Regions from separate parts of the Sphingomonas sp. PEI4 genome, predicted to be linked through region 3. Evidence: predicted binding sites of a transcription regulator. Region 3 holds the regulator's gene; each other region holds the start of a gene.
The links. The regulator LexA, encoded in region 3, represses DNA repair genes until DNA is damaged. The targets are predictions, from matches to a motif close to GTTCCNCNCTTGTTCT.
Positions count from the first base shown of each region.

Region 1: AC1MLZ_RS21410 (DUF6771 family protein) is a predicted target of LexA. The motif match lies at 2,223-2,238, and genes of this name have one in related genera.
Region 2: uvrA (excinuclease ABC subunit UvrA) is a predicted target of LexA. The motif match lies at 2,761-2,776, and genes of this name have one in related genera.

Region 1 covers NZ_JBWXPI010000003.1:60,480-65,549, forward strand. The annotation lists partial or broken gene AC1MLZ_RS21400 (IS5 family transposase) at 345-1,176, shown strand; gene AC1MLZ_RS21405 (hypothetical protein) at 1,630-1,965, shown strand; gene AC1MLZ_RS21410 (DUF6771 family protein) at 2,498-2,680, shown strand; gene AC1MLZ_RS21415 (PAS domain S-box protein) at 3,048-4,517, opposite strand; gene AC1MLZ_RS21420 (YsnF/AvaK domain-containing protein) at 4,689-5,070, shown strand, end outside.
Region 2 covers NZ_CM155258.1:1,527,925-1,532,994, forward strand. The annotation lists gene uvrA (excinuclease ABC subunit UvrA) at 1-2,753, opposite strand, end outside; gene AC1MLZ_RS06990 (energy transducer TonB) at 2,972-3,793, shown strand; gene AC1MLZ_RS06995 (hypothetical protein) at 3,897-4,490, shown strand; gene AC1MLZ_RS07000 (TonB-dependent receptor domain-containing protein) at 4,819-5,070, shown strand, end outside.
Region 3 covers NZ_CM155258.1:565,870-570,939, reverse strand. The annotation lists gene AC1MLZ_RS02470 (adenosylcobalamin-dependent ribonucleoside-diphosphate reductase) at 1-1,827, opposite strand, end outside; gene lexA (transcriptional repressor LexA) at 2,701-3,372, opposite strand; gene AC1MLZ_RS02460 (molybdopterin molybdotransferase MoeA) at 3,441-4,622, opposite strand; sul1 at 4,931-4,986, shown strand; gene AC1MLZ_RS02455 (SulP family inorganic anion transporter) at 5,055-5,070, shown strand, end outside.

The DNA.
Region 1 (5,070 bases), on a different replicon from region 3:
GCGGGATGCTTTACCGCATATTAGGAAAGCATCGCTACAGCGATCATTGAAGCCCTTGCTTCCAGTGCCGAGTACCTCAGCGCCCCGCCTGCTTCAGTCACACGGACACGCGGGGCGCTTATCACTTGATCAAGATCGGTCTGTTCCACGGGCTCGTAATCGAGCGCCGAACCCCGCACTGCTGTTCCCGGCACCGTGCACCATTGTGACAGCAACTCAGTCGTTACGGGCGCTGCCGGCTATAGGTCGCTGTAGAAAACAACTCAGTCTTTTCCATCGGTAACAACCCTACTATCTAGAGGCTGTTATGGACTTGGAAGCGGGCTTGATTCATCCGTTATTGGATGAGCATCTGCCGCAAGCCGTATCCGTCGGATGTCAGCACCGAGGAGTGGTCGCTGGTTGCGCCGTACCTGCTGTTGCAGCGTGAGGATGCCGGTCAGCGGGCGCATTACCTGCGCGAGGTGTTCAACGGTCTGCGCTACATCGTTAAGACCGGTGCGCCGTGGCGGTGGATGCCGAACGACCTGCCGCCTTGGGCGGCGGTGTACCAGCAGACGCAGCGCTGGCTGGCGGCAGGATGTTTCGAAGCGCTGGTCGACGACCCGCGCGCGGTGTTGCGCCTCGCGGCGGGCCACAAGGCCGAGCCGACCGCCGCGATCATCGATAGTGGGACGCTGCGCTCCACGCCCGAGAGCGGTGAGCGTGCCGGCTATGACGGTGGGAAGCGCAAGAAGGGCTCGAAGATCCACATGGCCGTCGATACGCTGGGCCATCTGCTGGCGCTCCACGTCACGCCGGCCAGCGCGGAGGATCGCGGCGAGGTGGAACGGCTCGCGCGTACCGTGCAGGCCGTCACCAACGACGCGGTCGAGCTCGCCTGGATCGACCAGGGTTATACCCGTGAGCGTGCTGCCAATGCCGCAGCCAAACACGGTATAGCACTCGAGGTCGTCAAACTGCCCTAAGCCAAACGCGGCTTCGTCCTCTTGCCGCGACGCTGGGTTTGTCGAACGGTCATTCGCATGGGCGACCCGCTTCAGGCGGCTCGTCAAAGACTACGAACGATATGCCGAAACACTCGCGGGACTTCACGTCGTCGCCTTCGCCTGCCTCATGATGAAACACGCCGTTGCCCTCGCCTCTAGCCAGCGGCAGCCCAGCCTGTATCCATGAGCAACGCGACAGCGCGAACATTGTGCGCTCCCGTCGAAATAAATACATGCCCTGCCAGCACGGCGTTCAGTGCGCCAATCTACTCCTGCGCGATCCCGCGGCGCCGGTATCCATCGGCGACAACGAGCTTGTTGACGTGATCCTTACCGATACAGCCTCCGTGCTGCCAAGCCACATAGGCGACAACGAGGCTATCTATCTCGGCCACCAGCATCCGGCGCTCAACGAGCTCGCGATCCGATCACCGGGGAACGAGTCGAATGTCATGATCTGCGACCGATCATACGATTCCGCAATTTGAGTAGTAATCGTCGCTGCCCAACAGATTGGATTGACGCGTTACGCACCACCTCAAAATACAAGCAAGGCGCCGATGAATCGATTGGCGGTTTACGGCTCCTTTAGACCTACTTTCGTAAGGCAACGTGGACGGCCAGTGCAAGGAAGCCCATAGTGACACTTCGATCGTTCAAACTTGCCGCTCCAGGGTGGACGGGGAAAGACCAGCGAGCTGCCGTCCGCATCGTGGTAGACTGGGAGGCAACGGTCGCCGCTGACAAGTTTGGCTCGCGCGCGGTAAGGATCACGGATTGTACCAGTCGCGGCTGCCGGATTGCGACCGACCTGGCTATTACGGTCGGCACGTTCGTTCAGGTCGTGATACCGAAGTTCACTGATGTACAGGGTTGGGTTGCATGGAGCAGCCCGGCGGCAATAGGCGTCGACTTCGCGCATCCTCTGCCGGGGAAAGTTCTTGAGTATATCATAGAGCAGAACAATCCGTTTTGAACCATGTTCTACGTAAATCGCTAGATCGATTGGCGGACTGACTGTCCGTGCGGTCACCGTTACGTTTATCTGAACCATTTCGAGGTAGTTCCGAGCGGAGACGTAGATCTCGAGTATGCGTACGGAGCGCGTGCCACGCCCCATCCATATCCGCGTATACTGGGAGGTGCGTACAACTCGTCTGATCGGGGCTTTCCCCGGAGACATCCCGTAACTAACCTGAGTTATCCGAGGTCCGCGCGGCGGGCCTCTCAGTCGTGCCACTCTTATTGTGTTCTTTATCTGTTCCACTATGGGCGGCACATGGAACACGCACCTGAGTCGATGCGCAGCGGCGCACGGCCCTGCAGTCAGACCCGTAATCTGATCGCTGAGATCCTGCCTGACATCCGCCCATGCGAGATGCAGACGATCTATTTTCAAGCGATTGAGGACGGCACTGAGTCCTTGTTGACACCGATCGAAGCCGAATTCGCGCGCCGTGGCCTATCACGTACGCAACCTACTCAACCGACTCCGCCTAATGGGCGGCATGATCACTGCGGAGCGGATAGCCTTGCTAATCGACGGCGCTCCCACGTGGGCGTTGATTGGCCTCACGGCACCGAACGAGAGCTTGCGAGCAGCTGCTCAATTAACAGTCGCGCAGCATGTCTACGGTGGCCTGTTCCAGCCATTGAATCCTGAGGCCACGCAGATGCCATTGCCGTGGTGATGCTTTAAAGGCGGCCGCCAAACAAAGCGGGACCGTTTGACCGGGAATCGGTGAGGCCCGAAAAACTCCCCGGTTCATTACTGTCTTTCCGCACTATTATGATGCGGAACAGAGCCAATCCGGTTCACGCAGTAAAACGCGCAAGACAGTCTTTTCTGACAACGCTGGACGTACGCCTGTCGCGGAGTCGGCTCTAACCACGCCTACATAAACAGACAGGGGCGCGAGAATGTCCATTCTTAGTAAACGGAATCCCTCATGACGTTTTCGGACGGTCTGAGGTGTTTGCAACACATATCATTCCGATAGCCGGCAGCAGTTTGCGTCTCGTGAAAACCAGCATTTCGCGACATGTTAGCCTAAGGGCTCAGGAGACGCCGCGATCGCGCGCCCATGCTACTGCGGCTGGCCGACGGTTGACGCCAATCTTGCTGTAGATGCTGGCGACGTGGTTGCGCACGGTGTTCCCAGAGAGGGCCAGACGATGCGCGATAGCCTTGTCATCGAGCCCCTCGCTGATCAACGCCAACACCTCGCGCTCCCGCGGCGTCAGCTCCTGCACCTCTTTCTTCGACTCGCAGTGATGCGGGTTCTTCAGGCTGGCAAGCTTGTCCATGATGGAACGGCTGAACCAACTGGCATCCGTCATCACCGCCTCTATCGCGGCAACTAGCTCCAGTTCACTGCTCCGCCGGGCAGAGATGTCCTGGAAGAGCCACAGCGTGCATTGTTCGCCGCGCAGCACCATGCGTTCGGCGGAAAGCAGGCAGTCGACCGGCTGGTTCCTGGCATCGAGCAGCTGGACGTCGCGGTTGCGGACCCCGCCACCATGCTCGATCTCCTGCTCCGCGGCGTTACGATCCTGGATATCCGCCCACAGCTCGGGATCGCCGGCAGCACGCCCGACAAAGCTGGTCGCGCTGTAACCGGTCAGCCGCCAGAATGCCTCGTTACCCTCGATCATGCGGTGTCCATCGGGCGAGGTGAGTGCCATCGCAACCGGCGCCATCTGGAACAGCGTGGAGAAATGCGTCTCGCTGTCCCGCAATGAGCGTTCAGCCTTTCGCCGCGGCTCAAGGTCGGTGAAGGTGAACAGCATGCACTTGTCGTCACCGATATCGATCGGCTGCCCCGCGAGGACGACCAGACCCGTCTGCCCGCCGGGCAGCGGCAGCTCGGCTTCCATCTGCGGGATCGTCTTGCCTGCCGCCAGACGCTCCTTGGCGAGCACGAGCATCTTTGCACCATTGAAGATGTCGAGGTCGTAGAGGCTGCGGCCAACGATAGCTGTGCGCGGATAACCGGTCATCTCGAGGAAGCCGGTATTGACGCGAGCGAAGCGCTGGTCGGCCAGACGCAGGATGAGGGCAGGCGCTGGATTGGCCTGGAACATCGCCTCGAACCGCTCTTCTGCCTCGAACTGTTCCGACACGTCCTGGATAACGAGGGCCAGACAGTCAGGCTCGTCGTCGTCGCCGGTCAGAAGAACGTCCCGGATATGATGAGTCCAGCGGGCCTCCTGTGGGCCGCTTGCCGCTACCTCGACAATCAGGTCGGGAATGGTCTCTCCAGCCAGGATTCGCATGATGGGGTAGTCTCGACTGGCGAGGCGGTGGCCATTGCGCAGGCTGAGCGAAAAGCGCGTGGCGTATTCGTCTGCTGTCGCCCCGAGATCCTCCAGCTTGCCGACACCGTGCATGGCAAGCGCTGCGTCATTTGCCCAGAGGATGCTGCCGCTGAGGTCAACGAGGATCACACCTGCGGTCAGCCCGCTGATCAGCTGTTCAAGATGAAGGAGTGTGTTGCCAGTCAGAACGCGAGGAAGAGGTTGGGTCATGCACTCCAAGCGCAGCGTAGCGGTCGATTGTTCCTGTATGAAGGAAAGCTCGCGATTGAGTTGTACCAGTACCTATAGTTAGATCTTACTATAACCCATGTTTGTTCGTTAACTTTAGACGGAACAGTGCATCGGCGGGAATGTTCTGCTGGCTTAATCTCAAGGCCAGCCATGTCCGACCATCTAACCATACCCATCGTGGAAGAAGAAGCGACGATCCACAAGCGTTCGGTCGAAACCGAGCGAGTGAACGTGCGCACGTCGTCCGATGAGGAGCAGGTGCTCGTCCGTGACGAAGTGCGCCGCGAGCATGTCGAGATCACCCGCGTCCCCAAGGACGAGGAAGTCGCAGAGGCTCCGGCCATTCGCACTGAAGGCGATGTGACCATCGTGCCGGTGCTGGAAGAGCGGCTCGTCGTCGAGAAGCGCCTCTTCCTGGTCGAAGAACTGCATCTTCGCCGTGCCGTGGAGCACCAGGCGGTCGAACTGCCGACGACACTGCGCCGCACGCGCGTCGAGATCGAGCGCGAAGATTTAGAACACCAGGAGAAGC
Region 2 (5,070 bases), 960 kb from region 3:
ACCCAGTCGGCGGTCTTGATGACGTCGAGATTGTGTTCGATCACGACGACCGTGTTGCCTTGCTCGACCAGCGCGTGGAGGACTTCGAGCAGCTTCCGCACGTCTTCGAAGTGGAGCCCGGTGGTGGGTTCGTCGAGGATGTAGAGCGTGTTGCCGGTGGCGCGGCGCGAGAGTTCCTTGGCGAGCTTGACGCGTTGCGCTTCGCCGCCCGAGAGCGTCGTCGCCTGCTGGCCGACCTTGACATAGCCGAGGCCGACCTCGACCAGCATCGCCATCCTGTCGCGGATCGGGGGGACCGCCTTGAAGAACTCGGCGGCGTCCTCGACCGTCATGTCGAGCACGTCGGCGATCGAATGGCCCTTGAACTTCACCTCGAGAGTCTCGCGATTGTAGCGCGCGCCGTGGCAGACGTCGCAGGTGACGTAGACGTCGGGGAGGAAGTGCATCTCAATCTTGAGCACGCCGTCGCCCTGGCACGCCTCGCAGCGGCCGCCCTTGACGTTGAAGCTGAAGCGGCCGGGCTTGTAGCCGCGCGCCTGCGATTCCGGCAGGCCGGCGAACCAGTCGCGGATCTGCGTGAAGCTGCCGGTGTAGGTGGCGGGGTTGCTGCGCGGGGTGCGGCCGATCGGCGACTGATCGATGTCGATGACCTTGTCGAGATACTGGAGGCCGGTGATCTTGTCGTGCTTGCCCTGGACGATGCGCGCGCCGTTCAGCTCGCGCGCGGCGGCGGCGTAGAGCGTGTCGATCGTGAAGCTCGACTTGCCCGAGCCGGAGACGCCGGTGATGCAGGTGAAGGTGCCGAGCGGGAGGCTGGCGGTGACGCCGCGCAGGTTGTTGGCGACCGCGTTGTGGACGGTGAGCTTCTTGCCGTTGCCCTTGCGGCGGGTTTCGGGGACGGGGACGCTGCGGGTGCCGTTGAGGTAATCGGCGGTGATGCTGCCCTTCGACTTGAGGATCTGTTTCAGCGTGCCTTGGGCTACGACCTGGCCGCCGCGGACGCCGGCGCCGGGGCCCATGTCGATGATGTAGTCGGCGGTGCGGATCGCGTCCTCGTCATGCTCGACGACGAGCACGGTGTTGCCGAGATCGCGCAGACGGCGGAGCGTCTTGAGGAGCATGTCGTTGTCGCGCTGGTGCAGGCCGATCGAGGGCTCGTCGAGGACGTAGAGCACGCCGGACAGGCCGCTGCCGATCTGGCTTGCGAGGCGGATGCGCTGGGACTCGCCGCCGCTTAGCGTGCCGCTGGTGCGATCGAGGTTTAGGTAGTCGAGGCCGACATTGTTGAGGAAGCCGAGCCGCTCGACGATCTCCTTGAGGATGCGTTCGGCGATCGCGTTCTGCTGGTCGCCGAGGTGCTGCGGCATGTCGGTGAAGAACTGGAGCGCGTCGACCACCGAGAGATGCGTGGCGTAGCTGATGTCTTTCATCGCGATCTTGACCGCGAGCGCCTCGGGTTTCAGGCGCGCGCCGCCGCAGACTTCGCAGGGGGCGGCGGACTGGTACTTGCTCAGTTCCTCGCGCATCCAGGCGGAGTCGGTCTGGAGCATGCGGCGGTTGAGGTTGCCGATGACGCCTTCGAACGGCTTCGACACGTCGTATTTCTTCTTGCCGTCGATGAAGGTGAGCGTGACGGGCTTGCCCTTCGAACCGTGCAGGATGACGCTCTGGACCTCCGGCGGGAGGTCGGACCAGGGCGTCTCGATGTCGAATTGGAATTCGCGCGCGAGGCTGCCGAGGACCTGCATGTAATACGGGCTCGGAGGGTTGGATTTTGCCCAGGGGACGACCGCGCCCTTCTTGATGCTCAGCATGTGGTTGGGGACGACGAGGTCTTCGTCGAACAGCAATTTCTCGCCGAGGCCGTCGCAGGCAGGGCACGCGCCCTGGGGGGCGTTGAACGAGAACAGGCGCGGCTCGATCTCGGAGATGGTGAAGCCGCTGACGGGGCAGGCGAACTTCTCGGAGAAGACGATGCGGCCGTCGGGGGCGTTGTTGCCTAGGATCTCGGACTTGGGGGTGTGCGGTTCGACCGGGTCGGCGGGGTCGACATAGGCGAGGCCGTCGGCGAGTTTGAGGGCGGTTTCGAAGCTTTCGGCGAGGCGCGTGGCTATCTCGCCGCCTACGACGAGGCGGTCGACGACGACTTCGATGTCGTGCTTGTACTTCTTGTCGAGCGCGGGGGCTTCGTCGATGTCGTAGATCTCGCCATCGATGCGGACGCGCGCGAAGCCCGCCTTCTGCCACTCGGCGAGTTCCTTGCGGTACTCGCCCTTGCGGCCGCGAACGACAGGGGCGAGCAGGTAGAGGCGCGTGCCCTCGGGGAGCGCCATGACGCGGTCGACCATCTGCGACACGGTTTGCGCGGCAATCGGTTCTCCGGTGGCGGGGGAATATGGCGTGCCTACGCGCGCCCATAGCAGGCGCATGTAGTCGTAGATCTCGGTGACGGTGGCGACCGTCGAGCGCGGGTTGCGCGAGGTCGTCTTCTGCTCGATCGAGATCGCGGGCGACAGGCCCTCGATATGGTCGACGTCGGGCTTCTGCATCAGCTCGAGGAACTGGCGGGCGTAGGCGGAGAGCGATTCGACGTAGCGGCGCTGGCCCTCGGCGTAGATCGTGTCGAAGGCTAGGCTGGACTTGCCCGAGCCCGACAGCCCGGTGATCACCGTCAGCGTGTCGCGGGGGATGTCGATGTCGACGTCCTTGAGGTTGTGCTCGCGCGCGCCGCGTACGGAAATCTTGGTCAGCATGAGGCTGGTTCTACTTCTGTTCTGATCGGGAGACTAGTGGGAGAGATAGGAATGCATGAGCCCGGGTGCCAGTTCATCCGCGGCAATCGATTGCGCGGCTTCCATACTAGCGTCGATCAATGGTCTCGAACGCGGCTTGAAACGCCGCCACATATTGGCGACAACCAAAGCGCCGACCGGCACGTCAAGGGGGACGATATGATGCAGGACATTCGCCGATGCCGATGATGACGGCACTGGCCGTGGCGGCCGCGATGGCCGAGCCCATAGCCGCTGTACCCATGACGCCATCGAGCAAGTGGAACGTCGATTACGGCGACACGGCCTGCACGCTCGGCCGGACATACGGTACCGGCAAGGCGGAGACGATCATGGCCCTGCGCAGGGTGCCGCTGGCAACGTGGCTCGACCTGATGGTCTACACCAACGATCGAAACCCGACGATGCGGCTGGGGCAGGCCAAGATCAGCATAGGGGGCGGTGGATCGGACGAGAGCCGGTACGAAAGCTATCCGACACAGGTCTCGGGGAAGCGGATGACGCGGATGCCCGTCGACGCCGCGCTGTTCGAGACGCTGCCGGCCGACGCCGTGCTTCGGGTCGCGCCGGACAAGATGCCGGGATGGGCGTTCGCCGTGCCTAAAGCGAAGGCGGCGTTCGAGGCTTTGGCGAAGTGCAACGATGCGACGGTCAAGCTGTGGGGGATCGATCCGACCGAGCGATCGCGGATCGCCCAGCCAGCCAGCGCGACAGGATCTCCGGGGAACTGGATTTCGACCGGCGACTACCCGATGTCGGTGGTCGGCAAGGGTGCGCAGGGGACGTCGATGATCCTGTGGACGATCGGCCTGGACGGCCGCGCCGCCGATTGTCGGACGGTGGTGACGAGCGGCGAAGTCGAACTCGACAAGGCGGCCTGCCGCGCGATCATGTCGCGGGCGCGCTATACGCCGGCGCTCGGCTTCGATGGCAAGCCGATGATCAGCCACTCGACGCACAAGGTGACGTGGCGATTGCCGGGAGCGTGGGCCGGCAAATAATCAGCCGTCGGACCAATCGCCCCGGTCGCCGCGCCGGGGTTGCACTGCTGCATTGGTGTATTATCTTTGTCGTACACATAGATCGAACGGCACAGAGGACGACATGGGCAAGAAGAAGGACGAGCGTAAGCGGCGCGAGCGCGAGGCCGAGATGGAGGCGGCACGTGGCGCCATGGATGGTCGGCATGAGAGCCACGCGCGCGAGGCACATGAGGCCGACGCCGCGGCGCACGACGATCGCGAACACGCCAGTCGCGAACATGGCCGCCATAAGCATGAGGGCCGCAAGCATGACGGCGGCACGCCGTTCGCCGGAATCGCCGCGACGATCGCGCGGCAAATGGGGACGCCTGCCGGACGGCAGTTGATTGCGGCGGGCCTTATGGCGGCGGCGGCGGCGATCGCGAAGCATGACGCGAAGCCAAGTGCTCGGTCGAAGCCTCCGACGCCCCCTGCCTCGCCCTCGCCGCAGGCTGAGCCTGTAGCGTCGAAGGTCGAGCCGGACATGGCGGCCGAGTCGACCAAGCCGCAGGGCAATGGTCCGTTCGCCGGGGATACGCCGGAGCCGCCGCGGAGCGAGACGAACACGCTGCCGCCGGAATTCGCGAAGGTGCTGGACTCGGTCACGGTGGGGCTGGAGCGGTTGTTCGTCGGGTTCGGCAAGCCGACCGGGAAGAAGGACCCGCCTGCCGCTTGACTGTGCAGGACCGCGACGCCGTAAGCGGCGTTGCGGTCCAGTGCGGGCGGCTCAGGCGGCCTTTATGTAGACGTGCGAACGGAGGAATGCGTGACGGACGCGACCGGCCGGGTTGCGATCTTCGGGGGCGATTTTGCCGTTGGTCGGACAGCTCACCGTGCGCCTAACGGCGGTGCGCCTGGACGGCTGGCCATCGTCGCGCACACGGTTCGTCCTGTTTGCGACGGCTAATTAAATCTGACGCAAATCCGTAATCCCGCTGTCCCGAGCTCCTCATAGGCGCTGCCCCGGGAGTGACGATCGATCGATCTCACTAAGGGGTTTCAAGATGACCGAGTTTTCGAGCCGCATCGCGCGGTTGTTGTGTGGTGCCGTCGGCGCCGTCGCGATCGGTACGGTTCCGGGCGTCGCCGTCGCGCAATCCCTGATATCCGTCGAGGCCGAACCGGGCGCGGTGACGTCGCCCACCAGCGCGGCGGATCCTTCGCCCGCTCCTGCCGGACAGGACGATACGATCGTCGTCACGGGCGCGGCGACGCGGTCGGTGACGCAGGTCAGCGGCGTCGACATGCAGAAGATC
Region 3 (5,070 bases):
GACAGAGGGCGGCGCGACGACCGGCTCAGGCTCGGCAGTGTCGCTCTTCACCGACAGCACGGAGCCGCGAATGCCGCTCGGGCGATAGGTCGTGCAGCCCTTCATGCCCTCGCGGTACGCGGTCAGATAGACCTCGCGGAACGCTTCGTACGGCATGTCGGCAGGGCAGTTGATGGTCTTCGAAATCGCCGCGTCGACCCATGCCTGCGCGGCGGCGGCGACGGCGATGTGATCGTCCACCGACAGTTCGAGCGCGGTGACCATATAGTCGGGCAGGGCTGCGGCAGGATCGAAGCCCGGCATCCGGCTATACAAATACCAGCCGTAATCCTGCACCTCGAAGCGCTCGAGCGTCTGGTCGGTCGCGGTCTGTTCGATCACGACGGCGCGATCGTAATGCCAGCTGAAGGTCGGCTCGACGCCCGAGCTGACGTTACCGTAGAAGATCGATGTCGTCCCGGTCGGCGCGAGCGTTAGCAGCACGCCGTTGCGGATACCGTAAGTGCGGATGTCCGCGACGAGGTCGACCGGCAGCTTGGTCAGGAACGGTGCGCGCGCGAATGCTTCGGTGTCGTAGGCAGGGAAGGTGCCACGCTCCCGTGCCAGCGCCACCGACGTCCGATAGGCCTCGATCGCGATCGCCTTGCCGATCTCCTCGACCAGCGTTGTCGCCGCGCGGCCATAGCGCACCCGCATCTGCTGCAGCAGATTGCCGAGGCCGGTATAGCCGAGACCGATGCGACGCTTGGCGAGCGCTTCGGCGCGCTGTTCCGGCGTCGGGAAGGGCGAGGTGTCGAGGACATTGTCCAGGAACCGCACGCCGACCTGCACTGCGCTACGCAGCCGGTCCCAGTCAACCGCCGCTTCGGGCGTGAACGGGTGCAGTACCATGTTGGCAAGGTTCACATGGCCGAGATCGCAGTCGCCATTGGGCGGCAGGGGCTGCTCGCCGCAGGGATTGGTCGCGGCGATCGTCTCGCAATAGTTGAGGTTGTTCAGCCGGTTGACGCGGTCGATGAAGATCACGCCGGGCTCGGCATAGTCATAGGTCGTGCGCGTGATCAGGTCGAACAGCTCGGCGGCGGGCAGCCGGCGATAGACGTACCACGGCCGCCCGTCCTTCTCGCCGACCGCGACATGCTCGCCGTCCGCGCGCGGCACGTGGAAGCCCAGGTCCCAGTCCGCGCCGGCCTCCAGTGCCGCCATGAAGTCGTCCGTCACGGTTACCGACACGTTGAAGTTCTTCAAGAAATCCTTGCGCGTCTTGGCGGAGATAAACGCCAACACGTCGGGGTGCCAGACCGGCAGCACGCCCATCATCGCGCCGCGCCGAGAGCCGCTCGACCGGATCGTGACGCACATCCCGTCCCACATCGCCATGAACGGGATCACGCCCGACGAGATCGATCCGGTCCGGCCGACGACCGCGCCGTCCGGGCGCAACGTACCGAAATCCATGCCGATGCCGCCGCCCTGCTGCTGCGTGAACGCTGCGACGTTCAGTGCCGGCATGATCCCGACACCGGGTAGGCCGGGTTCGCTGTCCATCGAATCCTGGATCGTCGGCGAGACGAAGCAGTTGATCCATGTCACGCGTTTGGTCGTGCCTGCGCCTGCGAAGATGCGTCCGCCCGGTACCCAGTCGCGGGCTTCGAGCGCGCCAAGCGCCTTGGCGGCCTGCGCCGCATCGTCGTTCGCATAGACGCCGCCGACGACTCGCGCGAACGTATCGGACGGCGTTGCCTCGCTACCGTGGCGGTATTTCTCGCGCCAGATATGGACGGTGACGGGCTGGTCGAGCGGGCCCATTGCGGTATCGGAAGTCATCGGGCGAACCTTAAGTCATTGTACGGGCCAGCGTTCGACATACCCAATCTCGGGACGGAAATGGCCTCTTCCAATCTATGGGTTTGAAATCCGGAAAGCGCAACATGCAGTGTGTGAAGCGGTACATTCATGCCATAGGTTGATGATTGCTCGGGCAGGCGCGTGGTGCGCATCGCGATGCTCCGATCGCGATGAAAGGTTCGATGCTATTTTTCCTGGCGTACCCAAAGCCCCCCTTTGGTTCGCTCTCGCGTGGGCATGACCGACAGGCCCCGAGCAGGCGAACTTGTCGAGCCTGTGTCTGGCGAACCGGGTGATGAAACTGGATTGAAGGATGCCTCGGCACGGTGAGGCATCAATCGCACATCCCTTCTTTTGCCAACGCCATTGGCGAACCGCTCTGCATGCTTCTTCAAGCACAAGGTATCACCCGCCTTAAGCGGCGGCCTTGGTGCTGTTCGCTAGACTTGCCGTCCGTGACTCTGACAGCGCCATCGTCAACACAATCCTCGGCATGGGCGACAACCGGGAAACGCGTAGCTCCATCAACCGGCGAATTGTCTGCTTTAGGCGCGCCACCTTGTACAACCCGCTTTTGCAGACGCAAAATCGCCGAGGTTCGTTACGGAATGAGCGCGACTGCAAACCGATCGTTAGACGGCGTTGCTCCGATCCAGAGGACGAGCATCTTAGTCGAGTGTCGATGCTACGCACTGATAACATCCCGCACTACCGGTTATGACGACTGGAGCAACGCTCCGGCCTTTGTCGGGGCCTACGCGAACGGCCGTCACTACCGGTCGCTTTGGCATCCACATCGGCTTTTCATCCGCCGCACCGCCTTGATGTCAAACGCGTCTCGATACCCGCTACTCAGTCGTAGCGGCGGAGAATGCCGGAGAGCTTGCCCTGCACGCGGACTTGGGCGGGGGCATAGCGTTGGGGGTCATAGGCGCGATTGGCAGGGTCGAGGCGTACCATGGCGCCTTCGCGGCGGAAGTATTTGAGCGTGGCTTCGCTGTCCTCGATCAAAGCGACGACGATCTCGCCATCACGAGCGGTCTCGGTACGGCGGATCAGGGCGTAGTCGCCGTCGAGGATGCCGGCCTCGACCATCGAGTCACCGGAGACTTCGAGCGCGTAATGCTCGCCCGTGCCGAGGAGCGCGGCGGGGACGGCGAGCATCGTGCTGCCTTCGAAGGCCTCGATCGGGACGCCGGCAGCGATGCGGCCGTGGAGAGGTATCTCCACGACGTCGTTCGCCGGGTGCGGTACGGCGGCGGACGCGGGTTTTACATTCGATGCCTTCGCCTGCGCCTTCTTTTCCGCACGCTCAGGCATCCGCAACACTTCGAGCGCGCGGGCGCGGTTCGGCAAGCGGCGGATGAAGTTGCGCTCCTCAAGCGCGCTGATCAGGCGATGGACGCCCGACTTCGATTTGAGGTCGAGCGCGTCCTTCATCTCCTCGAACGACGGCGAGACGCCGGTTTCGTTGAGGCGATCGTTGATGAAGCAGACGAGTTCGTGCTGCTTGCGCGTGAGCATGGCGGTTCTCCGTCCGGAACAGACGAGGAACTTCTATGGAACATAATTAACGCCGTCAAGCGTCCGTATCACGCGATAACGAGGATTTCCGCCGATTCGCCGGCCAATGCGATCGGAGCGCTGCCGGGGCGAACGATCAGACAGGTCGACCGGGCCAAGGTCAGCAGCATCGAGCTGTCCTGTATCGTGGACGCATAGGCCTTGCCGTCTTTGAGTTCGGCGCGGAGATAATCGGTGCGGGCGTTGTTCGCAGGCAGGTCTTCGCCGAGCAGCGCGTGCGTCGTCTGCGGTAGCGGATCGCGTGCGCCGGCCATGTGCGCGACGACGGGCTTGACGAACAAGATAGCGGTGACGAACGCCGAGACCGGGTTGCCGGGCAGGCCTAGCACCATCATTCCGCCGATCCGGCCGGCCATCATCGGCTTGCCGGGGCGAAGCGCGATGCGCCAGAAATCGATGGTACCGCCGGCCGCTTCGATCGCCGGGCGGACGAGGTCGTGATCGCCGACCGATGCACCGCCGGTGGTGACGAGCAGGTCGGCCTGGACGCTGGCGAAGGCGTTGCGCAGGACGTCGAGGTTGTCGGGGAGGATGCCGAGGTCGATGACGTCGACGGGCATGTCGGCCAGCATCGCGGCGAGCATGATGCCGTTCGATTCAGGGAGCGCGATGCCGTCGGTGATCGAGCCGGGGGGGACGAGTTCGTCGCCGGTCGCGGCAACTGCAACGCGCACGCGGCGGTTGACGGCGAGGCTGCCGTGCCCGCCGGTCGCTGCGACTGCGATGCGCGCGGGGCTGAGGCGGTCGCCGGCGGCGATCAGGCGAGTTCCGGTGGAGAAGTCGAGTCCCTTGCGGCGCGTGTTGCGGCCGAACGTCGTCGGGCCTTCGCCGGCGAGGATCAGGGCTTCGCCGTCCCGTTCGGCTTCTTCCTGGACCATCACCGTGTCGGAGCCTTCGGGCATCGCCGCGCCGGTGAAGATGCGGGTGGCTTCTCCAGCGGCGACCTGGCCGGCGAAGGGGCGACCGGCGGCGCTTTCGCCGATGACTTTCCAAGGGCCGGGGAGGTCGGCGTAACGGATCGCGTAGCCGTCCATTGCCGAGAGGTCGGCGGCGGGTTGGGTGCGGCGCGCGAGGATATCCTGCGCGGCCCACCGGCCTGCGGCGTCGCGCAAGCCGACGGTCTCGCTACCGACGCGGGGGGCCATTGTGAAGAGGCGGGTCTGGGCTTCGGCGACGGGGACTAGGGTCATGCTTTTAGCTCTGATATTGCGCGATGTTCCTGCCGGAAGTGCAGGAAGTTCACACGCTGGGAGACATTTCGGTGGGGGCGGTTCTGGCGATCGAGGTTTGGAACGGTCTCGTCCGGCAGAAGGTCCGGCAGGAGCGCGTTAGTTTGGGGCATGCCTGGCGCTTTGCCATGGGCTGGGGGTGTAGGACAAATGTTGTTGGCCCCGCAGACGCAACCTCTTCATCCTGACTTTCGCGAGGATGCCGGGCTGGGGTAACGGGCAACAGGTTGCGCTGCGATATGCTACTCGGTATCAAGCCGAGCATTCGCCCTGGACCCGGTGCAATTCCGGGTGGCTATTCCGGCCGCCGATCCGCCGGACAACGCAACGACGTCTTCAAAGTGAACCGCTCGCGCAATTGTGGCGGTTCGTGCGTCCTATGCGGATACATCCATGACATCTTCAGCAA